Regions from separate parts of the Spirillospora sp. NPDC048824 genome, predicted to be linked through region 1. Evidence: riboswitches for the same ligand, from Rfam matches in the RefSeq annotation. Region 1 holds a riboswitch; the other holds the start of a gene.
The links. Region 1 has a riboswitch for glycine ahead of gcvP (aminomethyl-transferring glycine dehydrogenase). Riboswitches for the same ligand answer to the same signal wherever they lie in the genome.
Positions count from the first base shown of each region.

Region 2: another riboswitch for glycine. It lies ahead of gcvT (glycine cleavage system aminomethyltransferase GcvT); the one in region 1 lies ahead of gcvP (aminomethyl-transferring glycine dehydrogenase).

Region 1 is NZ_JBICUS010000013.1:180,962-195,730, forward strand. It holds gene ACGFIS_RS25360 (plectin) at 1-93, opposite strand, end outside; gene ACGFIS_RS25365 (TetR/AcrR family transcriptional regulator C-terminal domain-containing protein) at 209-781, shown strand; gene ACGFIS_RS25370 (lactate utilization protein C) at 797-1,456, opposite strand; gene ACGFIS_RS25375 (lactate utilization protein B) at 1,499-2,875, opposite strand; gene ACGFIS_RS25380 ((Fe-S)-binding protein) at 2,971-3,699, opposite strand; gene ACGFIS_RS25385 (DUF5999 family protein) at 3,977-4,180, shown strand; gene ACGFIS_RS25390 (alpha/beta family hydrolase) at 4,286-4,906, opposite strand; gene ACGFIS_RS25395 (PPOX class F420-dependent oxidoreductase) at 4,957-5,382, shown strand; gene ACGFIS_RS25400 (tetratricopeptide repeat protein) at 5,388-6,518, opposite strand; gene gcvP (aminomethyl-transferring glycine dehydrogenase) at 6,636-9,512, opposite strand; glycine riboswitch at 9,575-9,682, opposite strand; glycine riboswitch at 9,683-9,777, opposite strand; gene ACGFIS_RS25410 (YbhN family protein) at 10,045-12,552, shown strand; gene ACGFIS_RS25415 (MerR family transcriptional regulator) at 12,640-13,245, opposite strand; gene ACGFIS_RS25420 (bifunctional nuclease family protein) at 13,587-14,057, opposite strand; gene ACGFIS_RS25425 (MerR family transcriptional regulator) at 14,200-14,769, opposite strand, start outside.
Region 2 is NZ_JBICUS010000021.1:72,554-87,322, forward strand. It holds gene ACGFIS_RS31995 (carboxymuconolactone decarboxylase family protein) at 1-556, shown strand, start outside; gene ACGFIS_RS32000 (L-serine ammonia-lyase) at 628-2,001, opposite strand; gene glyA (serine hydroxymethyltransferase) at 2,057-3,313, opposite strand; gene gcvH (glycine cleavage system protein GcvH) at 3,316-3,705, opposite strand; gene gcvT (glycine cleavage system aminomethyltransferase GcvT) at 3,775-4,869, opposite strand; glycine riboswitch at 5,035-5,130, opposite strand; gene ACGFIS_RS32020 (hypothetical protein) at 5,181-5,501, opposite strand; gene ACGFIS_RS32025 (M50 family metallopeptidase) at 5,746-7,044, shown strand; gene ACGFIS_RS32030 (PLP-dependent cysteine synthase family protein) at 7,034-8,131, opposite strand; gene ACGFIS_RS32035 (hypothetical protein) at 8,220-9,326, shown strand; gene ACGFIS_RS32040 (ATP-dependent DNA ligase) at 9,351-11,021, opposite strand; gene ACGFIS_RS32045 (hypothetical protein) at 11,031-11,468, shown strand; gene ACGFIS_RS32050 (SDR family NAD(P)-dependent oxidoreductase) at 11,965-12,828, opposite strand; gene ACGFIS_RS32055 (ferritin-like domain-containing protein) at 12,897-14,003, opposite strand; gene ACGFIS_RS32060 (TetR/AcrR family transcriptional regulator) at 14,114-14,769, shown strand, end outside; gene ACGFIS_RS32065 (TetR/AcrR family transcriptional regulator) at 14,745-14,769, opposite strand, start outside.

The DNA of each region.
Region 1 (14,769 bases):
CGCCGCCAGCCGCGCCTCGTACTCGGCGGCCAGCCGCTGGTCGGCCTCGTGCAGTTCCGCGACGTCCTTGCTCACCCGGCGCCCCAGCGGCATGGTGGTACTCCCTCAACGGTCTTCGAATCCGGTCGGGGCCAGCGTACGCGGGCCTGCGGCGTGTCGCGGCGGTGGACACCCGGCTTCGGCCCTTTACACAGTAAGGTCGGTGCTCATGGTCAGGCAGCCCAGCATCAACGCCCAGCACCGCACGCCGCTGTCCACCGAGCGGATCATCGAGGCGGCCCTGCGGATCGTCGACGGCCAGGGACTCGGCCGGCTCACCATGCGCCGGCTCGGCGACGCGCTGGAGGTCGAGGCGATGGCGATCTACCACCACCTCCCCCGCGGCAAGGAGCAACTCCTGGACGGCCTCGTCGCGCACGTCGCGTCCGCCCCCCTGCACGCGGACGGCGCGGCGTCCGGGACATGGCGGGACGTCCTGCGCGCGTGGGCCGCCGACTACCGGGGCCGGCTGCTCGCGCACGCCGGCGTGCTGCCCCTCGTCGTCACCCGCCGCAACCCCGCCGCGCTCACCGCCACGGTCGCGTCACTGCGCGAGGTCCTCCGCCGCGGCGGCGTCGCGGAGGACACGGCGGCGGTCGCCGCGCACACCCTCCTCGGCTACGTGATCGGCCACGCCGCCCTGGAGGTGCGGGACACCATGGAGGACGGCGCGGACCGCCCGGTCGACTGGGACGCCCGCTTCACCGCCGGCCTCGACCTCGTCATCGGCGGCGCGGGCTAGCCGCCCGCCGCCCGTTCAGTCCTCCACCACGAGGACCTCCAGGTGGCAGGGGCCGTGAACGCCCTCCACCCGGACCATCTCGATGCCGTCGGTGGCGGAGGGACCGCTGATCCACGTCAGCGGACGCGCCGGGTCCAGCCGCCCGACCGCCTCCGGGACCGTTCCCGCGATCTGGTCGGCGTGCACCACGCACAGGTGGTAGCCGGGGACGAGGGACAGCACCCGCCGCCCCTGCGCGCGGCCGCCGTCCAGGACGACCGTGCCCGTCTGCGCCACCGCCGCCGCGCAGCCGGTGACCACGCCGTCCACGGCGGCGAGGGTGCCGAGGTCCACCGCCGGGGTGTCGGCCAGCGCCCGGACGCCGTCCAGCTCCGCCAGCCACCCGAACGGCAGGTCCGCCGGGACGACGATCTCCTTGACCTCCCGTCCCCACAGCGCGGCGGCCACCGCGGTGCCCAGCTCGTCCGCGCTCACATGCCGCACCGCCGCCCGGTTGTCGGCGAGCCGCTCGGTGAACAGCGCGACGACGTCCGCCCTCGCCGCGGCCTCCGCCTCGGGCAGCCGGCGTGCGTAGCCGCGCGGCACCGGCGGACGCGCGCCGCCCGCCCCGCCGAGCGCCTCCCGCACCCGCCGCAGCACCTCCGCCCGCGACCCGGCGCCGCCGCCCGCGGTCACCGCCGCCTCCGCGTACCGGCCGTCACGGCCGCGTCCACGCCGTCACGGCCGCCTCCGCGTCCACCAGGCGCGGAAGCTCTCGGCCGGCGGCGCGGGCAGGTCGCGGGCCTCCGTCCACGCCCCGAGCAGGCCCGGCAGGCGGCGGATCCGCCCGCCGCGCGACAGCAGCCGCGCCCACCGTGCGCCGCGCCGCACCGCCGTCTCGTGGCGGCGCGGGTCGCCCATCGTCCACGCGAGGCCGCGCATCAGCACCAGCTCGGGCGTCGGGACGGGACGCCTGCGGCGCGACTCGACCACCTTCCCTCGCAGATGGACCAGCACGTCCGGAATGTCGATCTTCACCGGGCACACGTCGGCGCAGGCGCCGCAGAGCGTGGACGCGTACGGCAGCGACGCATCGGCGGCGCGCTCCACACCGCGCATCTGCGGGGTGAGGATCGCGCCGATCGGCCCCGGGTAGACCGGCCCGTACGCCTGACCGCCCGTCCGCTCGTAGACGGGGCAGACGTTCATGCAGGCCGAGCAGCGGATGCAGCGCAGCGCCGCGCGTCCGACCTCGTCGGCGAGGGCCTTGGTGCGGCCGTTGTCGAGCAGCACGAGGTGGAACTCGCGCGGCCCGTCGCCCGGCGTCACCCCCGTCCACGTCGAAACGTACGGGGTCATCCGGTCACCCGATGACGAACGCGGCAGAAGCTGGAGGAACACCTCCATGTCCGCCCAGGTCGGGACGACCTTGTCGATCCCGGCGACGGAGATCAGCGTCTCGGGAAGCGTGAGGCACATCCGCGCGTTGCCCTCGGACTCCAGCACCACGGCCGTCCCCGTCTCCGCCACCAGGAAGTTCGCGCCGGTGACCCCGACGCGGGCGCGCAGGAACCCGTCGCGGAGGTGGGCGCGGGCGGCGGCGGCCAGCGCCGCGGGGTCGTCGGACGGGCCGGGCCCGGCGGCGGGCACCTCCCGCCGGAACAGCTCCCTGATCTCCGCACGGTCGCGGTGGATCGCCGGCGACAGCAGGTGCGAAGGCCGGTCCCCGCCGAGCTGGACGACCATGTCGGCGAAGGCGGTCTCGCGGGCCGCGACGCCCATGCGGGCCAGCGCGTCGTTCAGGCCGATCTCCCGCGTGGTCGCGGAGGAGGCCTTCACGACCTCCTCCGCGCCGGCCGCCCGCACCAGGCCGGTGACGATCCGGCGCGCCTCGGCCGCGTCCACCGCCCAGTGGACGACGCCGCCCGCCTCGGTCACCGCCCGCTCCAGCTCCGCCAGGTGGAGGTCGAGGTCGAGGAGCGTCCCGTCCCGGACGGCACGCCCGGCCTCGCGCAGTTCCTCCCAGTCGGCGGGCTCCTCGGCCGCGGCGGCCTCCCGCTCCCTGACGGCCGCGGTCGCGCCGCGCAGGTTGCGGCGCAGCCGGGTGTCGGCCAGCGCGGACCGCGCCGCGGCGGCGAACTTCGGCGCCGGCGGCGGAACCGGCCCGCCCGTCCCGGCGGAGGACGGGGGCGTCCGCGGGACGGGGCCCGTCACGCCGGCCCCGTCTCGGCGAGGATCTCGGCCAGGTGCATGGTGCGGACGCCGCCGCGCAGCCGCGACAGCGCGCCGCCGATGTGGGCCAGGCAGGAGTTGTCGACCGCGCACACCACGTCGGCGCCCGTGCCGCGGATGTGCCCGACCTTGTCGGCGACCATCGCGACCGACACGTCCGCGTTCTTCATCGCGAAGGCGCCCCCGAACCCGCAGCACTCCGCCGCCGCGGGCAGTTCCACCAGGTCGAGGCCCTTGACGGCGCGCAGCAGCCGCAGCGGCCGGTCGCCCACGCCGAGCGTGCGGGCGGACTGGCAGGACGGGTGGTAGGTGACCCGGTGCGGGAAGTAGGCGCCGACGTCGGTGACGCCGAGGACGTCGACGAGGAACTCCGTCAGCTCGCAGACGGTGAGGGCCTCGGCGGCGCGGGCCAGGCCCGGGTCGCGGGACGCCCGCGCGATCCGCGGGTAGGCGTCGCGGACGGTGGCCGCGCAGGACGCGGACGCGGCGACCACGACCTCGGTGCCCTCGAACGCGGCCGTGTACGCGCGGGCGAGGCCGGCGGCCTCGCGGTGGTAGCCGGACGTCCAGTGGATCTGGCCGCAGCACGTCTGCCCCGGCGGGTACACGACCTCGTGCCCCAGCCGTTCCAGCAGGACGGTCACGGCCTTCGCGGTGCCGGGGAACAGCGCGTCGTCGAAGCAGGCGACGGACAGCGCGACCCGCACCGGCCTCACTCCCCCCACGCCTCGCAAAGCCGTTCCCGCCGAACATCGTAGGGGTTTCCGCTCCCCGACGGCGTGTCGTTCTTCATCCGTCACGTGCGGGAGGGACGCTGTGCCTGGCACCCCGGGGTGAGACGGGTCACAGCGCTCCGGTACCCCGGTACCAAACGACAACCGTCCCAACGGGCTATAGCCGGTCATGGCGAACCGTTCCACACTGGGGTGCGTCAATTAGAGAAAGCACCACGACCGACCAGTAGTTGAGACCGGAGGCACCACGATGTGCCCGCACCAGCCGCCCTGTCCCGCACACACTGCACCCGACCGCGACGCCGCCCGGACGCTGATCTCGCACCCCGAGCAGGGGTGGAGCCTGCTGTGCAACGGCGTCGTGCTCTTCGAGGACACCGGTGAGCTGCTGCCCGACGGGGGAATCATCGCACCGCACCGGCCGACGGACCTGCAGGCTCCGTCCGCCGCTTGAACGGGGTCTCCACGGGGGACTAGTTCGAACGGATGATCATCCTCGGGGGCACGGCCACCTGCCCGGAGTCTCCGGGCCCGCACGGGGCCCGGAGCAGATCCGCCACTACTCCCGGCCGCCCGTCCGCACCGGACGGGCCGCCCATCTCCGCAACCACGGCTCCGCCGCCCTCCCGGCCGCGGCGGGGTCCCGGTTCAGATCGTGCCGCTCCCCCGCCAGCACCGCGACATGCGCCGCGTCCGCCGCGTCCGGAACACCGAACGGGTCACGGTCGCCGTTGACGACGAGGACCTCCACCCCCGCCGAACGCAGCTCCTCCACCCGGGTCTTCTCCGGGTTGCGCGGCGGGCGGAGCGGGAAGGCCAGCGCCACGACGCCCGCCGCACCGGCGGGCGCCGCCGTCCGGCACACCACCCGGGCGCCGTTGCTCCGCCCGCCCTGGATCAGAGGGACGTCCCCGAACCCGTCCCGGACCACGCCGACGATCTCCAGCCACGCCTCGTCCTGCTTCGCCGCGGGGCCCGGTGCGCGGCGCCCGGCGAGCCGGAACGGCTGCGTCACCCGCGCGACGGCGCCTCCCAGGCCGAGCGCGGTCTCCCGGACGGCCAGCAGGTCGGGCGCGTCCACTCCCCCGTTCGACCCGTGCGTCAGCACCAGCAGGAACGGCGGATCGGCCGCCTCGTCCAGCGTCACCTCCGCCGGCCCGTGCACCGTCACGATCTCCATGCGGCTCACCGTAGCCGCCCGCGGGACGATCACTGCGGCAGACTGTCCCCATGGAGAAGATGACCGACGAAGAGTGGCGCGACTTCGTCTCCGAGGGCACCCGCACCGGCAAGGCGGGCGTCACCCGCAAGGACGGAACACCGCACGTCACGCCGGTCTGGTTCGTCCTCGACGGCGACGACGTGCTGTTCAACACCGGCCGCGACACCGTCAAGGGCCGTAGCCTGGCCCGCGACCCGCGCGTCTCGATCTGCGTGGACGACCAGACGCCGCCGTTCTCCTACGTGCTGCTCCAGGCCGAGGCGTCCCTCGTCGAGGACCTCGGCGAGATGCGCCGCTGGGCCACCGTCATCGGCCGCCGCTACATGGGCGCGGAACGCGCCGAGGAGTTCGGGGCCCGCAACGCCGTCCCCACCGAGTACCTCGTCCGCGCCCGCATCACCAAGGTGGTCGCCGAACGCGCCATCGCGGACTGACGGGTTCAGGCGTCGGGCCAGCCGGGGACGGGCGTGCCCGTCGCGAGGCGGAGCCGCTCGGCGAAGCTCTCGTGCAGCAGCGGACCCCACGCGTAGTCGCTCGGGACCCGCACCGCCTTTCCGAGCACCTCGTGCGTCTCGCCCGGCCGCCGCTCGGCCGGGCCGTCGGCGTACCGGACGCCGAGCAGCGCGTACATGTGGTCGAGGGCGCCGAAGGCCTCACCGGTGAGCGCGGGGAGCGTCCCGTCCGACGCCGCCTGCTCCAGGACCGGCTCCCACCACAGGTCGGCGGGTTCGCCGTCCTCCTCGCCGTCGCCGAAGTCGCGGCGCAGCCGCGCCCGGACCTGCCCCGCGGTGCCCGGGTCGGCCAGGCCCCGCCGCCACACCTCGCCCGCCTCGGCGGCGCGTCCCCGCAGCGGCAGCGTCCGCGCCAGCAGCTCGGTGGCCAGCGGCCCCACCTCCGGGTCGGGCGGCTCCTCCCCCAGCGCCGCGCCGAACGCGCCGATCGCCTGATCGAGGTAGGAGATGCCGAGCGCCACGGCGAGCCGCGCGTAGGCGTACGGGGCGGTGGCCCGGTCGATCAGCCTGAGCCCGGCGGCGAGGATCCGCTGGGCCCGCGCGGGATCGCCGCGTTCCAGCAGCCGCTGGGCCAGGTCGTGCGCGGCGGGCGGCCCGTACTCGGCGTCACCGGTCCCGATCACCGCCTCCCAGTGCTCGCGGGCCTCGTCGAACTCGCCGGCGTCGTCGGCGATCCGGGCGAGCGCCAGGTGGGCGGGCGGAAGGTAGGCGGCGTTGCCGAAGTCGACCACGACCCGCCAGGCGGGCGCCGCCCGGCCGTGCTCACCGGCCCGCTCGTGCGTGAGGGCCAGATGGTAGGCGGCGCGCGGCCCGTACTCGGGATCCCCGGTGGCGATCGCGGCGCGGTCCGCCTCCCGCGCCCCCTCCACGTCACCGGAGTCGTCGAGGACGACGGCCAGCCCCAGCGCGGCCTGCGCCCGCCAGGGCGTCTCACCGAGCGCGAGCACCCTCTCGAACAGCGGCGCCGCCCTCTCCGCCGCACCGTTCTCGGCGAGGTTCCGCGCCTCCTCGCACAACTGCGCCGGGTCGTCGGACACACGCTCCGGTGACTCGCTCATCGATCTGCCCTCTGGGGGTCGGGGTCGCCGGAAAAGCCTAGCGATCCGGCCCTTCCACGTCTCGCGGCGACACCCTGAACCTCACCAAGATCACGAATTGTGCCCCCGCTTCCGGGCTCAGTCCTCGAAGGCGTCCGGGGGCGGGCAGGAGCAGACGAGGTTGCGGTCGCCGTACGCCTGGTCGATGCGGCGGACGGGCGGCCAGTACTTGTCGTCGCGCAGGGCGGGGACGGGGTAGGCGGCCTCCTGGCGGGTGTAGGCGTGCTTCCAGTCGTCGGAGATGAGGCAGGCGGCGGTGTGCGGGGCGTTCTTGAGGGGGTTGTCCTCGCGGTCGTAGCCGCCGTCGGCGACCCGCTGGATCTCGCGGCGGATCTCGATCATGGCGTCGCAGAACCGGTCGAGCTCGGCGAGGTCCTCGGACTCGGTCGGCTCGATCATCAGGGTTCCGGCGACGGGGAACGACAGGGTCGGGGCGTGGAAGCCGTAGTCGATGAGGCGCTTGGCGACGTCCTCGGCGGTGATCCCGGTCTCCTTCGTGATCTTCCGGAGGTCGGCGATGCACTCGTGGGCGACGAGGCCGTTGCGGCCGGTGTACAGGATCGGGTAGTGCGGCGCGAGGCGGGCGGCGAGGTAGTTGGCGCCGACGATCGCACCCTCGGTGGCGGCGCGCAGGCCGTCCGGGCCCATCATCGCGATGTACGCCCAGGAGATCGGCAGGATGCCCGCCGAGCCCCACGGCGCCGCGGAGATCGGGCCGACGCCCGTCTCGGGGCCCGCCTCGGCGCGGAGCGGGTGGTTCGGCAGGAACGGGGCCAGGTGCTCGCGGACGCCGATCGGCCCGACGCCGGGGCCGCCGCCGCCGTGCGGGATGCAGAACGTCTTGTGCAGGTTGAGGTGCGAGACGTCCGACCCGAACTCGCCGGGACGGGCCAGGCCGACGAGCGCGTTGAGGTTGGCGCCGTCCACGTAGACCTGGCCGCCGGCCTCGTGCACGGCCGCGCACACGTCGGTGATCGTCTCCTCGAAGACGCCGTGCGTGGACGGGTAGGTCACCATGATCGCGGCGAGCCGGTCGCCGTGCCGGCCGATCTTGGCGTGCAGGTCGTCGAGGGCGACGTTGCCGCCTTCGTCGCACTTGACGACGACGACGCGCATCCCGGCCATGACGGCGCTGGCGGCGTTGGTGCCGTGCGCGGACGACGGGATCAGGCACACGTCCCGGTGCCGCTCGCCGCGGGATGCGTGGTAGCCGCGGATGGCGAGCAGGCCGGCCAGCTCGCCCTGCGAGCCGGCGTTCGGCTGGACGGAGACTTCGGCGTACCCGGTGATCTCGGCGAGCGCGCGCTCCAGTTCGCCGATCAGCTCGACGTAGCCGGCGGCCTGGTCGACGGGGGCGAACGGGTGGATGTCCGCGAACTCCGGCCAGGTGATCGGCTCCATCTCGGCGGTGGCGTTCAGCTTCATCGTGCAGGAACCGAGCGGGATCATGGAGCGGTCGAGGGCGATGTCCTTGTCCTGGAGTCTGCGCAGGTAGCGCAGCATCGCGGTCTCGGAGCGGTGCGCGTGGAAGACCGGGTGGGTCAGGTAGGGGCTCTCGCGGCGCAGCCCGTCCGGGAGCGCCTCGGCCGCCTCGGCGGCGCCGGCGGCCGGGACGCCGAACGCCTCCAGGACGGCGGTGACGTGCCGGGGCAGCGTCGTCTCGTCGCAGGCGATCCCGACGTGGTCGGCGCCGGCGGGACGCAGGTTGATCCCGCGCTCGCGGGCCGCGGCGACGACCTCCGCGGCGCGGCCGGGGACGCGGGCGAGGACGGTGTCGAAGAACGCGTCGTGGACGATCTCCACGCCGCCGCCGCGCAGCCCCGCGGCGATCTCCGCGGCGCGGCGGTGCGTCCGCTGGGCGATCGCGGCGAGTCCCTCCGGCCCGTGGTAGACGGCGTACATGCTCGCCATGACGGCGAGGAGGACCTGCGCGGTGCAGATGTTGCTGGTGGCCTTCTCGCGCCGGATGTGCTGCTCGCGGGTCTGCAGCGCCAGCCGGTGCGCGGGGGCGCCGCCGGCGTCGACGGACACGCCGACGAGCCGTCCGGGGAGCTGCCGCTGGATCCCCTCGCCGACCGCCATGTAGCCGGCGTGCGGGCCGCCGAAGCCGTACGGGACGCCGAACCGCTGCGTCGAGCCCACGGCGATGTCGGCGCCGGACTCGCCCGGCGGGCGCAGCAGCGTCAGCGCGAGCAGGTCGGCGGCGACGACGACCCTGGCGCCGCGGTCGTGCGCCTGGCCGATGACCGGCTCCAGGTCGCGGACGGCGCCGGACGCGCCCGGGTACTGCAGCAGCACGCCGAAGAAGTCCCCCTCGGGAAGCCCGCCGGCCAGGTCGGCGGTGACCACCTCGATGCCGAGCGGGACGGCCCGCGTCCGCACGACGTCGATCGTCTGCGGGAGGGCGTCGGCGTCGACCAGGAACGTCCCTGGGTCCTTGCGCCTGGAGACGCGGTGGGCGAGGGCCATCGCCTCTGCGGCGGCGGTTCCCTCGTCCAGCATGGACGCGTTCGCGACCGGCAGGCCCGTCAGGTCGGCGACCACGGTCTGGAAGTTCAGCAGGGCCTCAAGGCGCCCCTGGGATATCTCCGGCTGGTAGGGGGTGTAGGCGGTGTACCAGCCGGGGTTCTCCATGACGTTGCGCAGGATGACGGCCGGGGTGACCGTGCCGTGGTAGCCGAGGCCGATCATGGACGTCAGGACGGTGTTGCGGGCGGCGAGCTCGCGCAGCCGTTCCAGCGCGGCGGGCTCGCTCAGCGCGGGCGGCAGGTCCAGCGGCCTGGACGTGCGGATCGCGGCGGGCACCGCGTCGTCGATGAGGGCCTCGATGCCGGAGTAGCCGATCACGGCGAGCATCCGGGCCTGGTCGGCGGCGGAGGGGCCGACATGCCGGTCGGCGAACGTGGAACGGGGGTGCTGCGGCGAGGCCACGGGGGCGAAGAACTGGGCGGTCATGGAGAGCCTCCTGGCTGCTGCGATGCTCAGATCCGCCGCCGGCGCGGGGCCGGCGGCCGGTCTCCCCCTCTGTCATCGGCACCTGAGAGCTTCACCCGCGCGGCGGGGTTTCCCCTTCGGTGAGACGCCCTTCCCCGCGTGCGGGGACCGACGCCTGCTTTCCAGAGGTGCCTCGCCCAGCGGTCCTTTTGCCTGAGAGGTTCCGGGGAGGTTGCCCCTTCGGCGCCCCACGCTGGCGGCGTGGGGTCTCTCCCGCACAGGGTCGACGGCATGTCCTCGACAAACCCTACCCAAAGCCGCGGCCCGGGATCGGCCCTCCCCGGCCCGGCGCGAGCGACCGGCGGCATCCCGCCTTACCAATGAGTAGGATATGGAGGTCTGACCTGGGAGGTAACGGGCCTCGGGGCCTCGGGACGCGAGATGGGGCTGCCGGTGCACACACGACGGCCGGACGGCCGCCGGCCGCTCGACGGCGCGCCGCCGGTTCTGGGACGCTGATCGCGATGACGGATGGTCAGGGCGGCGGTACGGCGTGACGCAGACCCGCGACGGAACGGTGCGTCCCAGGCAGGGCGCGGCCTCAGGTGTGCCCGTCGACGAGCCCGCCCAGCCCGACCGGATCCGCCGCCCGTCGGACGCCATCAGGTTCGCCGCGTCGGTGACCGGCCTGGCGGCGGTGATGCTGCTGGTGTCGTTCGCGAAGGGGACGACGCACGGCCTGCACGCCGACATCCAGGAGGGCACCGCGCACGCGCCCTGGCTGCTGCTGTCCCTGGCCACGCTGATCTCCAGCTTCGGCGTGCTGGCCGCGCCGATCGCGTTCGGCATCGAGCGGCTGTTCCACAAGGACGGGACGCGTGTCGCGATCGCGCTGCTGGCCGCCATGATCGCATTCGGGATCACGGTCGGGCTGGACGACCTCGTGGTGCGGGCGGCGCCCGGCGGCGTCTTGGACTCGCTGATCTGGGGCGGCACGGAGACGGCCCCCATCCACACCGACATCGCCCCCGTGATCGCTTTCGTCAGCGCGGTCGGAATGGCCGGGCGCGCCCGGTGGCAGGCCGCGACGTGGACGATGATCGGGCTGGCGGCGCTGACCGGCCTCACCGCCAACTACGCCTCGGTGTCCGCGCTGGCGGCCACCTACTTCCTCGGACGCGCCATCGGCCACGGCACCCTGTACGTCGTCGGCACGCCGAACCCGCGTCCCGCGGGCACGGCGGTCGTCGCGGCGCTCGAACGGCTCGGGCTGCGCCCGGAGCGGGCCGCGCGCCTGGACGACCCCGCCGGCGGCGCCGAGGAGACCCGCCGGTACGGCGTCGTCCTCGCCCCCCGTCCCGAGGACGGGGACGGGGACGGGGACGAGGAGGGGGACGGCGGCGGTGCGCGTCTCCCGGTCCGCCACGGCGGCCGCGGCGAATGGGACCTCGAACTCCGCGTCTTGGACCGCGACCAGCAGACGGCGGGGGTGCTGTATCGCGTCTGGCGGCTGCTGCGGCTGCGGTCCACGACGACGGGGCGGGCGCTGCGGTCGCTGCGCAGGTCCCTGGAGCAGGAGTCGCTGATGGCGTACGCGGTGGACGCCGCGGGCGCCCGGACCCCCCGTCTGGTCGGCACGTCGGAGGTCGGCACGGAGGCGGCGCTGCTGGCGTTCGAGCACGTGCCGGGGCGGCGGCTCGCCGACGTCCCCGGCGAGGAGATCACCGACGCGCTGCTGACGGACGTGTGGCGGCAGTTCCGTTCGCTGCAGGCGGGCCGGCTCGCGCACCGGCGGCTGCAGGACGAGGCCATCGTGGTCGGCGGCGACGGCCGCGCCTACATCACCGACCTGCGGGCCGGGGAGACCGCGTCGGGCGACCTGGCGCTGCGGCTCGACCTGGCGCAGCTGCTGACGACGCTCGCGCTGCGGGCGGGGCCGGAGCGGGCGGTCCGCACCGCCGCGTCGGTGCTGGGCGAGGAGCCTCTGGCCGCCGCGGTGCCGCTGCTGCAGAGGGTGGCGCTGTCGCGGACGACCCGGACGGCGCTGCGCCACGACCGGGAGGTGCTGACCCGCATCCGGGAGCAGATCGTCCGGTTGAAGCCGGAGACGGAGGTCGCACCGGCCAGGCTGGAACGGTTCCGGCCCCGGACGATCTTCAGCATCGTGGCGCTGTCGATCGCGGCCTACATCGTCATCCCGCAGGTCGCGAGCATGGACGTGGGGACCATGGCGTCCGCGGCGAGCTGGCACTGGGCCCTGGCCGCGCTGGGCGGGGCGGCCCTCACCTACGTGGCCGCGGCGCTCATGCTGATGGGGTTCGTGCCGGAGCGGCTGCCGCTGGGGCGGACGGTGCTGGTCCAGGTCGCCGCGTCGTTCGTGAAGCTGGTGGCGCCGGCGGCCGTGGGCGGCGTCGCGGTCAACACCCGCTACCTGCAGCGCTCGGGGCTGCGGCCCGGCCTGGCGGTGGCGAGCGTCGGCGCGTCGCAGCTGATGGGGCTGGTCACGCACATCCTGCTGCTGATCCTGTTCGGGTTCCTCACCGGCTCGACGACGAAGGCGACACAGGACCTCGCGCCGTCCCGCACGATCGTCATCGCGGTGCTGTCGCTGGGGCTGCTGGCGGGGCTGGCGATGACCGTCCCGCGGGTCCGGCGGGAGGTCACGTCGCGGCTGAAGAGCATGTTCTCCGGTGTGGTGCCCCGGCTGGTGGACGTCCTGCAGACCCCGAAGAAGCTGGTCACGGGAATGGGCGGGACGCTGCTGCTGACGGCGGCGTTCGTGCTCTGCCTGGACGCCTCGATCCGCGCCTTCGGCGGGTCGCTGCCGCTGACGACCGTCGTGGTGGTCTTCCTCACCGCCAACGCGGTCGGGTCGGCGGCACCGACGCCCGGTGGCCTCGGCGCCGTCGAGGGGGCCCTGACGCTCGCGCTGACGATCTCGGGGCTCACCGCGGAGACGGCGACGTCGGCGGTGCTGCTCTTCCGGCTTCTCACGCTGTGGTTGCCGGTCCTGCCGGGATGGGGCGCGTTCACCTACCTGCAGCGCCGGGAGTCGCTCTGATCGCCTGCCCGTGGTCGTCAGGCCGTGGTCGTCAGGCCGTGGTCGTCAGGCCGTGGTCGTCAGGCCGTGGTCGTCAGGCCGTGGTCGTCAGCCGGTGCGGCGGGCGCGCCGCCGGCCGGCCAGTTCGTCGTGGGGGTGCTCGGACGGGTCGTCGTCGGCGGCGGCGGCCCGCTCACCGGGTAGTTCCGCGAGGCTGCCCTCCACCTCCTGCCACACCCTCCCGAGCGCGATGCCGAACACGCCCTGCCCGCCTTGCAGCAGATCGACGACCTCGTCGGGCGAAGTGCACTCGTACACGCTGACGCCGTCGCTCATCAGCGTGATCTGCGCCAGGTCCCGGACGCCCCGGTCCCGCAGGTGGGTGACGGCCGTGCGTATCTGCTGCAGCGACACACCGGTGTCCAGGAGCCGCTTCACGACCTTCAGGACGAGGATGTCGCGGAAGCTGTAGAGCCGCTGGCTGCCCGACCCGTGCGCCGGCCGCACGCTCGGCTCCACCAGTTTCGTGCGCGCCCAGTAGTCGAGCTGCCGGTAGGTGATCCCCGCCGCCGAGCACGCGGTCGGGCCGCGGTAACCGACATCCTCCGGCGGCGCCGAGACCTGGGTTTCGAAGAGCAGGCCCTGCTCTCCGGCCTGCCGGGACGCCATGTGCCTGTCGGGGGTCGCCTTGCCCTCGCCGCTGCTCACCGCCACGCGGACCTCCGGCTTCTATCAGCCCGTGCCGCTTCGTCAAGGGGGTTTGACGAATTACACCACGGGTGTTCCACCAGCACGGTAGGTGCCGGTCAGGGTGTGGTCAACGTTCACCGTCGGCGCGTCGCATGCCCGGATGAACCGGCTTCACGTGGGCAAACTGCGCACCTTCACCGCCTCACCACTCTTACCCCGGAGGCCGCCCGGTAAAAACCGGCAGGTCCGGGGCGATGCACAACCAATCGCGGCAGGGCATGACCATACACCCGAGGGTGACATTCCCCACGTTCGCTCTATGCCCCGCGCAGTCGCGGTCATGCGGACCCGGCGGCGGGCGTCCGTCAGCCCGCGCGGCCGAAGTCCTCCGGGGAGATGGTGTCGAGGAACTCGCGGAACTTCTCCACCTCGTCCTCCTGCTCGTCCGGGATGGCCACTCCGGCCTCTTCGAGGACGTCCTCGCTGGCGAAGATCGTGGCGCCGGTGCGCAGGGCCAGGGCGATGGAGTCGGAGGGGCGGGCGCTCACCTCGACGCCGTTGGAGAAGATGAGGTCGGCGAAGAAGATGCCTTCGCGCAGCGCCGTGATGTTGACGGTGCGGAGCTGCACGCTGAGGGCGTCGAGCACGTCGCGGAACAGGTCGTGGGTGAGGGGGCGGGCGGGCAGAACCCCCTGCTGGGCGAAGGCGATCGCGGTCGCTTCCACCGCCCCGATCCAGATGGGCAGGTAACGATCGCCCTCCGTCTCCTTCAACAGGACGATCGGCTGATTGGAGGGCATCTCGACCCGGACGCCGACGACCTCCATCTGCTTCACTGCGGCTCCCTGCTGGTTCTCGCTATCTCGATCACCACGTGCAGCGGATCGATTCGTGACCGAACCCTGTAGCCAACGTACACCCCGCCCCGGACAGCTCGTGTTGCCGCGGGTCCGGCAAAATCCTCCGCGGCGCCCATGATCAGCGGTCGAGGCTTTCACGGAGACCGGCCGACACCAGGGCGGCGTGGAGCCTGACCGACAGGGCGGCGATCTCCCGCGCGATCTCGGCGGCCTGCTCGTGGGCGCCCCGGCTGCGGCGCCGCAGCTGCGGCGCGACCATCTGCTCGATGAGGCCCGCCTGCCGGTCGGCGGCGGCCTTGACCGCCCGCAGGTGCCGGACCTCGAATCCGAACTCGCCGAGCGCCGCGGCGGCCCGCGCGATGCTGAGCGCGTCGCCCTCGTAGTGCGCGCCGGCCCTGCGGACGAGCCCGTACTCCTCCAGCCTGGCCAGGAGGGCCTCGTCGATGCCGGCGCCGTCCAGGAGCTGGCGGCGCGTCAGCCGGACGGCGGGGTCGTCGGCGGTGGTGTCGGCGGCGACGAGCGTGCGGGGGCGGCGCTGCGGCGTACCGGGGTCGCCGGGCTTGCGGGAGCCGAGCGGCGGAACGCTCTCGCCGCGGTCGCACGCCTCCAGATGCTGCCGGATGACGCGCAGCGGCAGGTAGTGGTCGCGCTGCGCGGCGAGGACGAACCGGAGCCGCTCCACGTCGGC
Region 2 (14,769 bases), on a different contig from region 1:
TTACGGCCGCGGTACCAAAGTGCTGTTCGCGCTCATCAGGCTGTTCTCCAGGCATCCGGTACCGGACGCCGCCAGGCTGGTCTTCTACCGGCCCGATTTCTACGGTGCCCGCGCCAAGGAGTTCACCCACGAGGCGATGCGCGGGCCGTCCGCCTGGTCGGTGGGCGACCGGGAGCTGATGGCGGCCTACGTGTCCGAAGTGAACGGGACCGCGTTCTGCGTCGGCGCGCACACCGCGACGGCAAGCCAGGCGTACCAGGACGGGCCGCGGGTCGCGGCGGTGCTGGCCGACCTCGAAACCGCGCCCGTCGAAGAGCCGCTGCGGGCCACGCTGCGGATGCTCGGCAAGCTGACCCGGGAGGGAAAGGCCGGCGCCGAGGACATGCGGGAAGTGCTGGCCGCCGGTGCCTCACCCCGGCAGATCCAGGACGCGCTGGCGGTCTGCGCCGCCTTCAACATCACCGACCGGCTCGCCGACGCCTTCGGCTTCGAACCGCTCACCCCCGAGGGCTACGAGGCAGGAGCCAGATACCTGCTCAAACGCGGCTACCGGTAGCCGGACCGCGTACGTTCACCCGGACCGGCCGTACGTCCCCGCGTCAGCCTCCCCGCGTCAGCCTCCCGGTGTCAGCATTCGATGACGTTCACGGCGAGGCCGCCCCGGGAGGTCTCCTTGTACTTGTCGAGCATGTCGCGGCCGGTGTCGCGCATCGTCTTGATGGCCTTGTCGAGGGAGACGAAGTGGCGGCCGTCGCCGCGGAGGGAGATGCGGGCGGCGCTGATGGCCTTGATGGCGCCGACGGCGTTGCGTTCGATGCAGGGGACCTGGACGAGGCCGCCGACCGGGTCGCAGGTGAGGCCGAGGTTGTGCTCGATGCCGATCTCGGCGGCGTTCTCGACCTGCTCGGGGGTGCCGCCGAGGACCTCGGTGAGGCCGGCGGCGGCCATGGAGCAGGCGGAGCCGACCTCGCCCTGGCAGCCGACCTCGGCGCCGGAGATGGAGGCGTTCTGCTTGAACAGGACGCCGATCGCGCCGGCGGTCAGCAGGAACCGGACGATGCCGTCGTCGTCGCAGCCGGGGACGAAGCGGTCGTAGTAATGCAGGACGGCCGGGATGATGCCGGCGGCGCCGTTGGTGGGGGCGGTGACGATGCGGCCACCGGCGGCGTTCTCCTCGTTGACGGCCAGGGCGAAAAGGGTGACCCAGTCCATCGCGTGGAGGGGGTCGGACGCCTTTTCGGTGGACAGCTGGCGGTGCAGCTGGGGTGCGCGGCGGCGTACCTTCAGGCCGCCGGGCAGGAGGCCCTCGCTGGTGCAGCCCCGGGTCACGCAGGCGCACATGACGTGCCACAGGTTCAGGAGGTCGTCGTGGATCTGCCGTGCCGTCCGGCCGAACGCCTTTTCGTTCTCCAGCATGAGGGCGGAGATCGACAGGCCCGTCTCCCGGCAGCGTTCGAGGAGTTCGGCGGCCGTGTCGAAGGGGTGGGGCAGGGCGGTGTCGTCGGGTTTGATGCGGTCGGCACCGGTGGCGTTCTCGTCCACGACGAAGCCGCCGCCGACGGAGTAGTAGACCCTTGTGCGCAGTTCGTCGCCCGAGGCGTCGAGGGCTGTGAAGCGCATGCCGTTGGGGTGGCCGGGGAGCGATTTCCTGCGTTCGAAGACGAGGTGTTCGTTGACCACGAAGGGGATTTCGTGGTCGTCGAAGAGGCGCAGGGTTCCGCGTTCGCGGATTCTCTCCAGGCGGGCGTCTATGCCGTCGACGTCGACCCGTTCGGGTTTGTCGCCTTCGAGGCCGAGGATGACGGCCTTGTCGCTGCCGTGGCCCTTTCCGGTGAGGCCGAGGGAACCGTAAAGCACCACCTGGACGGAGGCTGTCTTCTCCAGGAGGCCGTCACGGTGCAGGGCTTGGGCGAAGCGGTGTGCGGCGGCCATCGGGCCGCCGGTGTGGGAGGACGAGGGGCCGATCCCGATTTTGAACAGGTCGAAAACGCTGATGGCCATTGCTACTCCGTTGTAGCTCGCGCCCCCTCCCGGAATGGAAGGGGGCGCGGTGCCGTCACAGGTCCGGGTACAGGGGATGCTCGTCGGCGAGGGCCTTCACGCGGGCCGACAGGGCGTCGCGGTCGAAGGCCGGCTGGAGGGCCAGCGCGATGATGTCGGCGACCTCGGCGAAGTCGGCGGTGGTGAAGCCGCGGGTGGCGAGGGCGGGTGTGCCGATCCGCAGGCCCGACGTCACCATCGGCGGACGCGGGTCGTTCGGGACGGCGTTGCGGTTGACGGTGATGCCGATGCCGTGCAGGCGGTCCTCGGCGTCGCGGCCGGTGAGGTCGGAGTCCACGAGGTCGACAAGGACGAGGTGGACGTCCGTGCCGCCGGTCAGGACCCTCACGCCGGCCTTGGCGGAGTCCTCGGCGAGAAGACGTTCGGCGAGGAGCCTGGCTCCCTCGACGGTGAGGGACTGGCGGGCGCGGAACTCGTCCGAGGCGGCGATCTTGAGGGCGACGGCCTTGGCGGCGATCACATGCTCCAGCGGGCCGCCCTGCATGCCGGGGAACACCGCGGAGTTGATCTTCTTGCCGTACTCCTCGCGGGCGAGGATCAGGCCGCCGCGGGGGCCGCCGAGCGTCTTGTGCGTGGTGGTCGTGACGATGTCCGCGTACGGGACGGGCGACGGGTGCAGGCCCGCGGCGACGAGGCCGGCGAAGTGCGCCATGTCGACCATGAGCAGGGCACCGGACGAGTCGGCGATCTCCCGGAACGCCGGGAAGTCGAGCTGCCGCGGATACGCCGACCAGCCCGCCACGATCATCTTGGGACGGTGCTCGGCCGCGAGGGACGCCACCTCGTCCATGTCGACCAGGCCGTCCTCCGCGCGGACGTGGTACGGCACCACGTTCAGCGTCTTGCCGGAGTAGTTCAGCCGCATCCCGTGGGTGAGGTGCCCGCCGTGCGCGAGGTCGAGCCCGAGGATCGTGTCGCCGTGCTGCAGCATCGCGAAGTACACGGCCGTGTTGGCCTGCGCGCCGCTGTGCGGCTGGACGTTCGCGTGCTCGGCGCCGAACAGCGACTTGGCGCGGTCGATGGCGAGCTGCTCGGTGACGTCGACGTGCTCGCAGCCGCCGTAGTAGCGCCGGCCGGGGTAGCCCTCGGCGTACTTGTTGGTGAGGACTGAGCCCTGCGCCTCCAGGACCGACACCGGCGCGAAGTTCTCCGAGGCGATCATTTCGAGGGTGGACTGCTGCCGACGGAGCTCGGCGGCGACGGCCGCGGCGACCTCCGGGTCGGCCGCGGCGAGCGAATCGTTCAGGCTCAAGATCAGCTCTCCTCGATCAGCTTGTCGTAGGCGACGGAGTCGAGCAGGTCGCCCGGCTCGTCGGAGATGCGGACCTTGAAGATCCAGCCCTCGCCGTACGGGTCGTCGTTGATGACCTTGGGCTCGTCCACTACCGCGCTGTTGATCGCGGTGATCTCGCCGCTGACGGGGGAGTAGATGTCGCTGACGGACTTGGTCGACTCGATCTCGCCGCAGGGCTCGCCCGCCTCGACGGCGTCGCCCTCGGACGGCTGCAGTTCGAGGTAGACGATCTCCCCGAGGGCGTCGGCGGCGTGCGCGGTGATGCCGATGGTGACGATGCCGTCCTCGCCACCGAGGCCGGACACCCACTCGTGCTCTTCGCTGTAGCGGAGCTGCTCCGGAACGCTCACGATCACTTCTTTCTGGTCATGGTGGGGTGTCACTGTGGGGGTGACCCCCGCACCCTCACACCTTCTCTTCTAGGAACGCTTGTAGAACGGGAGGGCGACCACGTCCACCGGCTCGTGCCGGCCGCGGACGTCCACCGCGAGGTCCGTCTCCTCGGCGCCGCTGTCGAGGTACGCCAAGGCGATCGGCGTGCCCAGTGTGGGCGACGGGGCGCCGCTCGTCACGACCCCGCACGGCGTGCCGCCCGACGTGACGACCTGATACCCCTTTCGCGGCGCGCGACGCCCGCGCGCGACCAGTCCCACGAGCCTACGGCCGGGCGGGGTCTGCGCCAGCGCCGCCAAGGCGGTCTTTCCAACGAAGTCGCCCGGCTTGTCCAGCTTCACGATCCGGCCGAGGCCCGCCTCGAACGGCGTCGTCTCGGCCGTCAGTTCGTTGCCGTACAGCGGCATGCCCGCTTCGAGTCGCAGCGTGTCGCGCGCGGACAGCCCGGCGGGGACGACGCCGTCCACTCCGGCGAGCGCCTTCCACAGCGCGACGGCGTCGGACGCGTCGACGAACAGCTCGAAGCCGTCCTCGCCCGTGTACCCGGTACGCGCGATGAGGGCGTCGACGCCCGCGACCCGCCCGGCGAGGACCGCGTAGTACTTGAGGTCGGCGATGGCCGCGTCGGTGAACCCTTCGAGAATCTCCTGGGAACGGGGACCCTGCAGGGCGATCAGCCCGTAGGCGCCGGAACGGTCTTCGACGGCCGCCTCGAAGGCCGCTGCCCGTTCGGTCAGCGCCTCCCGGACGACGCCCGTGTTGGCGGCGTTCGCGACGACCATCCAGGTGGCGTCGGCGAGCCGGTAGACGATCACGTCGTCCAGGACGCCGCCGTCCTGCCCGCAGACCACCGTGTAGCGGGCCTTGCCCACCGGCATCGACGCGAGACTGCCGACCAGCGCGAAGTCGAGCGCCGCGCCCGCGCCCGGCCCGGAGACGAAGATCTCCCCCATGTGCGACAGGTCGAACAGCCCCGCGCCGGTGCGGACGGCCTGGTGCTCGGCGGTCTCGCTCGCGTAGCGCAGCGGCATCAGGTAGCCGGCGAAGTCGACGAGGTTCGCGCCGAGGTCCTGGTGGACGTCGTGCAGCGGCGTCTTCTTCGCGGTCGGGTCGGCGGACATCGGTTCGGCTCCTTCGTCGCGGGCGCGTATGGTCCATCGTCCCACTCGCGCACCGGTCGGCTCGGTGCCTCCCCCTCTGTCATCGGCGCCTGAGAGATTCACCCGCCACCGGGGCGGGCTTTCACCTTCGGCGGGGGACCCGGGTCCCCGCTTTCCAGAGGTCGCCGTACCCGTGCGGTCCATGGGCCTGAGAGGTTCCGGGGAGGATTTGCTCCTTCGGCGTCCCTCACCGGCTGCAAGGGACTCTCCCGCACGGGATCATCGGCTGCGCCAGTATTGCATTCCTCTGCGTGCGTCCGATACCGCCGGATTCAGCGCGGCTGGGCGGGCGGGGACGACGACAGGGCCTTCATGCACGCGCGCAGGGCTGTCATGCGCTTCTTGATCTCCTTCTCGGCCGGTGTGGCGGTCGGGTTCGGGCTGGGCAGCTCAACGCCCTGCTTGCGCATGCAGTCGTTGAACGCCTTGGCCGCCTTCGACTGCCCGGGCGGGGTGGGCAGGACCGTCGTCCCCTTGCCGGACGACGAGGACGAAGGGCCGGGTGACTCGGCGGCCCCGCCGCCGTCGCCGGAGCCGCCGCATCCGGCCAGGGCGAGCATCAACGCCAGGGCCGCTACATGACCGCGTTTCAAGGCAGTACCTCCATGGACCGGGGTGGGGCCGCCATGATGCGCAGGTGGCGTGGCGCGCGAATACTCTCGTGCGTGCCAATGGCGTGGGGGCCGCTTAGCAACTCGGTTCCAATTCGGGGCCGTGAGGGCGTCCGGCCGCCTTGCGCGCTGGTTCAACCAAACCGGGAGCCGTGCCGTACTCTGAGTTGGGTTGCTGGAGACCACCCCCCGGTGAGCGGGGTGCACGACCGGAGGGGCTAGCCGCATGGCATACCTGGCTGGAGCGTTGATTCTGTTCTTCGGCCTCCTGGTGTCCATCGCGCTGCACGAGCTCGGGCACTTCTCGTTCGCCAAGCTGTTCAAGGTGCGGACCACCCAGTTCATGGTCGGGTTCGGTCCGACGATGTGGTCGTGGCGCCGCGGCGAGACCGAGTACGGGATCAAATGGATTCCGCTCGGCGGCTACATCCGGATGATCGGGATGCTGCCACCGCGCAAAGGAGACGCACCCGGGAAGATCCGGCAGGCCAGCACCGGCCCGTTCCAGGGGCTCATCGAGTCCGCGCGCGGGGTGGCGCTGGAGGAGGTTCGGCCGGGAGACGAGACCCGCGTCTTCTACGGCAAGAAGTGGTGGCAGAAGCTGCTGATCATGTCCGGCGGGCCCGCGATGAACCTGCTGCTGGCGGTGGTGTTCTTCGCGATCCTGCTGATGGGCATCGGCACGAACCAGCCGCAGCCGGTGATCCGGGAGGTCGCCGAATGCATGGTGCCGGCGAGCCAGTCCGAGCTCACCGAGTGCCCGGCGAACGCCGCGCCGACCCCGGCGAAGCAGGTCGGGCTGCAGGCCGGTGACCAGATCGTCGTGTTCGGCGGCCAGAAGATCGACGACTACCGGCAGCTGCAGGAGCTGATCCGCGGGGCGGGCGGGCAGACCGTGCCGATGACCGTCGAGCGCGACGGGCGGGACGTGAAGCTGAACGTCCCGATCACCCGCAACCGGATGTACCACCTGGAGGACCCGGACAAGATCGTCGAGGTCGGGTTCCTCGGCATCACGCCGACCAGCGCCGTCGAGCGGCAGGGCCCCGGCGCGGTCGCGAGCACGATGGGCGACCTCACCGCCCGCACCGCGGGCGCGCTGGTGCGGATGCCGGAGAAGATGGTCGGCATCTGGGAGGCGGCGTTCGGCGGGGAGGAACGCGACCCGAACGGCCCGATCGGGGTCGTCGGCGTCAGCCGGATCGGCGGGGACGTCGCCGCGTCCGACACCCTGACCGGGACCGAGAAGGTCTCCTACTTCGTGATGCTGCTCGGGTCGCTGAACCTCGCGGTCGGGATGTTCAACCTCGTCCCGCTGCTGCCGCTGGACGGAGGGCACATCGCAGGCGCCCTCCTGGAGGCGATCAAGAAGGCGTTCGCCAAGGTCTTCCGGAGGCCCGACCCCGGCTATGTGGACGTGGCCAAGGCGTTGCCGGTGACCTACGTGATGGCGGCCGTGCTGATCATCATGGGCGGGCTGCTCATCTACGCCGACCTCGTCAACCCCGTCCGTTTCACAGGGTAGCGGGCAGCTCACCGGTCTTCAGGAAACCGTTCAGCGCGGCGAGGTAGGGCCCTATGTCCAGGCCCTGCTCGGCCAGCCACGCGTCCGACCCGTAGGTGCCGGTGTAGCGTTCGGCACCGTCGCAGATCAGCGTGACGACGCTGCCGCGTTCCCCGGCCGCCCGCATCTGCGCGACCAGCACCGCCGCGCCCCACATGTTGGTGCCGGTCGAGCCGCCGACGTCGCGGCCGCTGACCTCGCTCGTCCAGCGCATCGCCGCGACGGACGCCGCGTCCGGTACCCGGATCATCCGGTCGATCACCGCGGGCATGAAGGACGGCTCGACGCGGGGACGGCCGATGCCCTCGATCCGCGAGCCCGCCGCCGTCCGCTCCGGGTCCGCGTCGGCGAACGAGCCGAAGAACGCCGACCCCTCCGGGTCGACGACCGCGAGCCGCGTCTGGAACCGCCGGTACCGCGCGTACCGGCCGATCGTCGCGGACGTCCCGCCGGTGCCCGCGCCCACCACCACCCAGGACGGTTCGGGGAACCGCTCCAGCCGCATCTGCTCGAAGATCGACTCGGCGATGTTGTTGTTGCCGCGCCAGTCCGTGGCCCGCTCGGCGTAGGTGAACTGATCCATGAAGTGCCCGCCGCACTCGGCCGCCAGCCGCCGCGACTCGTCGTAGATCGACGACGGGTCGTCCACCAGATGGCAGCGGCCGCCGTGGAACTCGATGAGCTGGATCTTCTCCGGGCTGGTGGACGCGGGCATCACCGCGACGAACGGCAGCCCGAGCAGCCGCGCGAAGTACGCCTCCGACACCGCCGTCGATCCGCTGGATGCCTCGATGATCGTCGTGTCGGCGCGGATCCAGCCGTTCGCCAGCCCGTACAGGAACAGCGACCGCGCGAGCCGGTGTTTCAGGGAACCGGTGGGATGGACGGACTCGTCCTTCAGATACAGGTCGATGCCCCACTCCGGCGGCAGCGGGAACACGTGCAGGTGCGTGTCGGCGCTGCGGTTGGCGTCGGCGTCGACGAGCCGGACGGCCTCGGAGATCCATGCCCGGTACCCGGGGTCGCAGCGGTCCTCGATGCGGGTCACGGCGGTTTCTCCTCGGATCGTCGCTGATCGGCCGCGTCCCACGATATCCGTGCATGTCACCGGGCATGATGGAGGCTACGGGGGGCAGATGATCGGGATGTTCGACGCGCGGATCGTGGAGACCGGGCGGCTTCCGCTGTTCGGCTTCTTCGTCGCGTTCATGATCACTTTTGTGCTGACGCGGGTGAACGTCCGGCTGATCCGCTCGAACGTGCGGTGGTTCCGGAACGTGACCGCCGGTGACGTGCACATCCACCATGTCGTGTTCGGCGTCGTGCTGATGCTGGCGGGCGGCGTGGCGAGCCTGGCCGTCCCCGACGCGTTCGTCGGCCTCGACCTGGCGGCGGCCGTCGTGTTCGGGATGGGCTCCGCCCTCGTCCTGGACGAGTTCGCGCTGATCCTGCACCTCAGCGACGTCTACTGGACGGAGAAGGGCCGCGCTTCGGTCGACGCCGTCTTCGTCGCCATCGCCGTGACGGGGCTGCTGCTGCTCGGCGTCCACCCGCTCGGCTACGAGAGCCTCGGGCTGGACTCCGGCGCCGGCGCCGGCTCCATGTCGCCCTTCTACGCCGCGTTCCTCGTCGTCAACCTCGCCTTCGCCGTGCTGACGCTGCTGAAGGGCAAGATCTGGACCGGGCTCATCGGCCTGTTCGTCCCCGCGCTGCTGGTCATCGGCGCGATCCGGGTGGCGCGGCCCGGGTCGCCCTGGTCGCGCTGGCGGTACGACCGGGAGTCGCGCAGGTACCAGCGGGCCGTCCGGCGGGAGAAGTCGATCCGCCGGCCGCTCATCCGGGGCAAGATCTGGGTGCAGGAGTTCATCGCGGGACGGCACGACCTCATCCCGCCCGAGCTGCTGCAGCGCCGCAACGAGGCGGCCGAGCGCGCCCGCCGCCGGCGGCTCGCCCGCGTGCAGCGCAGGGCCGCGGCCCGAGCGGAGCGCAAGGCCGCGTCCCCCTTCCGGCGCAAGACCGGGACCTGGGCCGAACGCCGCGCCGAGGCCCGCGCGCGGCGCCGCGCCCAGACCCGTGCGCGGCGCGGTGCCGTCACCCGCGGCGGGAACGCGTCCCGGATGAGGACACGCGCCGCGTCCAGACGCCGCGACCGCCCGCCCGCCCCGGAACGCGACGCTCGCCAGTCCCCGGAGGAGGAGGAACCGCCGACCGGCGGGCGCCCCCGAGCCGGGACATCCGGCTGACCCGCCCCGGCCCGGGGCCGGGGGCTAGTCCGGGGGCCAGTCCATGACGGGGGTGACGGCGCGGACGGTTTCGATGGTGTCGGCCTCGGCGGCGGACTTGTCGGGCCGGTAGCGCAGGACGCGGGCGAAGCGGAGCGCGATGCCGCCCGGGTAGCGGGGGCTGTGCTGGACACCGTCGAACGCGATCTCGACGACCAGCTCGGGCCGGACGTGCACCGTCCAGTCGTCCTCGCGCACGGCGAGTTCGCGGAGCCGCTTCGTCTGCCAGGCCAGCATTTCGTCGGTGAGGCCCTTGAACGTCTTGCCGAGCATGACGAACCCGCCGGTCTCGGGGTCGCGGGCACCGAGATGCAGGTTGGACAGCAGCCCCTGCCGGCGGCCGTGCCCCCATTCGACGGCGAGGACGACGAGGTCGAGGGTGTGCCGCGGCTTCACCTTGATCCAGCCGGCGCCGCGCCGCCCGGCCGTGTAGGGGGAGTCGAGGGACTTGACGACCACGCCCTCGTGGCCGCGCGCGACCGCCTCGTCGAAGACGTCCTTGGCCCGCGCGGGGTCGGCGGTGACGATCCGGGGCATCCGCAGCTCCTCGGGGACGACCCGGGCCAGCGCCTCGTACCGCACCGCGCCCGCCGCATCGAGCAGATCGCCCCCGCCCTCTTCGGAGCGACCGCCCTCTTCGGAGCGACCGCCCTCTTCGGAGCGACCGCCGCCCGGCGCGCCATCGGCCTCGTCGTTCGTCGCAGGGGGACGACCGTCCGTGCCTTCCGGGGCGGCCTCGGGTTCGTCCAGGTACAGGACGTCGAACAGGTACACCGACAGCGGTACGGGTTCGGTGTTCTTGGCGGTCCGCGTGGCGGTGCGGGCGGCGGTGACCTGGAACGGGTGGGGACGCCGGTCCGGCCGGAGCGCGATCAGCTCGCCGTCGAACACGGCCGCCCGGACGGGCAGCTCCCGCATGGCCGCCACCACCTCGGGCAGCCGGGAGGTGATCTCGTCCAGCGTCCGGGTGAACACCCGCACCTCGCCGCCGGACACGTGCACCTGCGCGCGGATCCCGTCGAGCTTCCACTCGACGGCCGCCTCGGCGCCGAGCTTGCCGAACGCGTCGTCGATGGACGGGGCGGACGCCGCGAGCATCGGCTTGATCGGCCGCCCGACCTCCAGCGCGAACCCGCGCAGCCCGCCGACGCCGTCCGCGAAGGCGGCCATGGCGACCGGCCCCAGCGACCCGCGCAGCATGAACGCCCGCCGCACCTCCGCGGACGGGACCTCGGCCGCCGCCGCGATGGCCTCGGCCATCACCCCGTCCAGCGCGCCCTGCCGCAGCTCGCCCGCCAGCAGCCTGATCAGGAAGTCCTGCTCGGTGCGGGTGGCGCGGCCGAACAGCGCCGCCAGCAGTTCGCGCCGCCGGGCGACCGAGCCCGGCCCGGAGACCGCGCCGATCTCGGTGAACGCGGCGTCCACCTCCGGGACGGTCAGGGACGGCTCCGCGGCGGGCGGCGGGATTTCCCGCAGGGACGCGTACCCGACCCCGATCTGGCGTTGCGGCAGCTCACCGGACAGGTAGGCGACCACGGTCGCGGCCTCGCCCGGCTCCGCCGCGCGCAGGCACTCCGCGAGCGCGGATACCTTGGCCTTACGGCCCGAGGTGCCCGCCACCGCCTGCGACGTCCGCGTGATCTCGGCTATCAGCACCCTCCCATTTTGACCACGGGGTCTGACAATCCACCGGGTCTACTCCGCGCCGGAGCCGCCGGGACGCCGGCGACGGGGCGGGCAGTCCGCCGGCTCCGGGTGGAGGCGCACCTGTACACGCCCGGCAACACCCCGACCCCGGTGAAGGACGCCGAGACCTACTACGACGAGCAGTGGGCGCAGGCGCACGGGGCCCCGCTGTTCCGGACGTACACGCTTGAGCGCCACCGGGGCATCGGCGACGAGGCGTACCGCTGGTTCAAGGCCGATGAGGCCGAGCCGACGGTGGTGGGAGAGGTCACCGCCCGGGTCCGCAACGCGGTCTTCACGGTGAGCTACAGCGAGCAGGCGTCCGGTGCGGGCGGCGGGGACGAGCGGGAGCGGGCGTGCCTCGGCAGGGCCACCGCCGCCGCCCGCGAAGTGCTCAGTGCGCTAAATCATTTCTGACCTGAATCGGCCGACCATGCCATACTTTCTGTCAACACCTTCTAGGGTGTTGCGGTAATAGGGGAGGGGTACGCCGATCATGTTCCATGCCGAGGCCATGTGATCGGCGTGCTGGCAACGCCTGGGAGGAGGAGGTCGACGACGTGACCGTGCAATCGGTAGGAATATCCTGGGTGTGATAACCCCAGGTCAGCAATCCGTTACGTCGACGGGCCGCGGAGTGGACCCCGCTCCGCGGCCCTTTTCGTTCCGGTGTCCAGACCAATGGCCCGCTGTTCGCGAACCATTTTCTAATACGTGGTTCGACATCAAGATAAAAGGCCGCGGAGTGGAACGGGTTATCGTTCCAGCAGGCCCGCCTTGATCCACACGTCGCGGGCCGGATCTGCGCCGTCCACGTACGCAGCCGGCCATCGCTCGACAACAGATCGGAGGGCATGATCCATCTCCTCTCACCGAGGGAGGGGTCAGGGAGGGCCGCGCCCGGACGTGGGCGCTACCCCCGGGAGGTGGGGATTCTGGCTATGAGCCGGAGGGCCGCGGGGGACACCCTGGAGAGGGTGTGCAGGAGGTGGCCCTCGAAGTTGACCGGGACCACGGCCTTGTTCTTGATGATGGCGTGGACGATCCGCTCGGCGACCTTCTCCGGCGGGTAGTTGCGCAGCTTGATGGCCTTCTGGCCGCGCTGCTGGAGTCGGTCGCGGGACGAGGCGTCGCCGTCGACGTAGGTGCCGTGCTCGACGATGCCGGTGCTGACGAAGCCGGGGCAGACGGCGGTGACGCCGATGCGGGAGCCCGCCAGTTCGGCGCGCAGGCATTCGCTGAGCATGAGGACCGCGGACTTGGTCGTGCAGTAGGCGGGCATCGCGCGCCAGGGCGCGAACGCCGCGGCGGACGCGACGTTGACGATGTGGCCGCCGAAGTTGGGCTTGTCGGGCTTGTTGGGGAGGGTGTGGACGCGGTCGCTCATCTGCTTGCCGAACAGGCGGGAGCCGTGGACGACGCCCCACAGGTTGACGCCCATGATGCGGTCCCAGTCGTCCAGGCTGGTGTCGAGGAAGGGGCCGGCGACCGCGATGCCGGCGTTGTTGACGACGATGTCGGGGACCCGGTGGGTCTCCTTGACCTGGGCGGCGAAGGTCTCCATGGCCTCGGCGTCGGACACGTCCACCTGGTACGCGGTGCCGCCGGCGCCGACCGTTTTGGCGAGGTCGACGGTCTTCTCCGCGGAGGGGAGGTCGATGTCGGCGGCGATGACGCTCGCGCCGTGTCCGGCCAGCGCGACGGCGGTGGCGCGGCCGATTCCGCTGCCGGCTCCGGTGACGACGGCGAGTGCTCCGTCGAAGTGCGCGAGTGGCATGCGAGACCTCCGAGATTGTCCGAGTCCGGGACGGTTGGGATTGCAGACGAAACCGGATCCAACCGTACTCAGCCCGCCGCGGCGTCGGCGATGACGGCGTCGACTTCGGCCTTGCGGGCGGCCTCCTCCGCGGCGAAGCGCTCGGTGTCGATCTTGTCGGCGATCTCCTCGTCCTGGCTCATGAGGGCGTCGAGGTCGGCCTTGGACATGTCCAGGACGCCCATGTCGTCGTAGGTCTTCTGGATGCGTTCGCTCCACAGGCCGATGTCCTTGACGCACGGGACGATGCGGCTGAACAGCAGGCTCTGGAACATCCGCATGTAGGGGGAGTTCTCCACCATCTCGTCGACCTCTTTGGGGTCGATGCCGAAGTTGGTCCAGATCTCCCGGCCGCGGATGCGGTCGCGCATCAGGTAGCAGCCCTCGATGACGAAGTCCTCGCGTTCGCGGAGTTCGGCCGGTGACAGCTGCTTGTAGTAGTCGCGGAGGGCCAGGCGGCCGAACGCGACGTGGCGGGCCTCGTCCTGCATGACGTAGGCGAGGATCTGCTTGGGGAGCGGCTTGGTGGTGATGTCGCGGATGACGCCGAACGCGGCGAGCGCGAGGCCCTCGATGAGCACCTGCATGCCGAGGTAGGGCATGTCCCAGCGGGAGTCGGTGAGGGTGTCGTTCAGCAGGTCCTGGAGCTTGGTGTTGATCGGGTAGATCAGCCCGACCTTGTCGTGCAGGAACCGGGTGAACAGCTCGACGTGGCGGGCCTCGTCCATCGTCTGGGTGGCGGAGTAGAACTTGGAGTCGAGGTCGGGGACCGTCTCGACGATGCGGGCGGCGGTGACCATCGCGCCCTGCTCGCCGTGCATGAACTGGGAGAACTGCCAGGCCGTGGAGTGCTGCCGCAGTTCGCCGCGCTCCTTGTCAGAGAGCCGGTCCCAGTACTCGGTCCCGTAGATGGCGAGGGACTGGTCGGGGACGCCGAGGGGGTTGTGCGGGTCGACCTCAAGGTCCCAGTCGATCCGCTTGGTGGAGTCCCACTGCTTGTCCTTGCCCTTCTGGTAGAGGGCGAGGAGGCGGTCGCGGCCGTCGTCGTACTCCCAGGTGAACCTGGCGTCGCCGGCCATGGGCACGTTCCAGCTGGACGTGTCGACGGGCTCGGTGTAGAGGTCGTGGGTCGACATGGGCGACTCCTCCCCGGTGGCGCGGACGTACGGTGTACGTCTCACGTACAATGTACGTACCGTGTCACGGGGCACTTATGGATGTCAACGGCGGGAAAGGGCGGCACCCGATGGCGAGGCATGTGTCCTCCGACACCCCGCAGCCGCGGCCGGTGCTCACCCGCGAGCGCATCGTGCTCGCCGCCGTCGAGCTGATCGAACGCGAGGACGCGGACGCGCTGTCGATGCGCCGGGTGGCGGCCGAGCTGGGCGTCGCCGTCATGTCCCTCTACAACCACGTGCCGAACAAGGACGCGCTGCTGGAGGGGGTCGCCGAGCACGTCGTCTCGGGCCTGGAACTGCACGACGACCCGTCCGAGCCGTGGCAGGAGCGTGCGCGGGCCCTGGTGCGCGCCTTCCGGAAGATCGCGCACGACAAGCCGCGCTGCATGACGATCGTCCTCACCCACAAGATCGACTCCGCGGCGGGGCTGCGGCCGGCCGAGCGCGCCCTCGCGCTGGCGGACGCGGCCGGGTTCGACGGCGAGACGGCCGTGCGGATCATGCGGGCGCTGCTCGCGTACGCGCTCGGCGCGCAGATGCGCGAGGTCGGCATGGCGAAGATGCTCGGCCACCTCGTCGAGACGGGGGCCGAGTCGTGGGCGAATCTCGACCCGGACGAGTTCCCGCGCGTGATCGCGCTCGCCTCCGAGCTGGCCACCCACGATCCCGAGGCCGACTTCGAGTTCGGCCTCGACCTGCTCATCGGGGCGCTGGACCGGCTTCC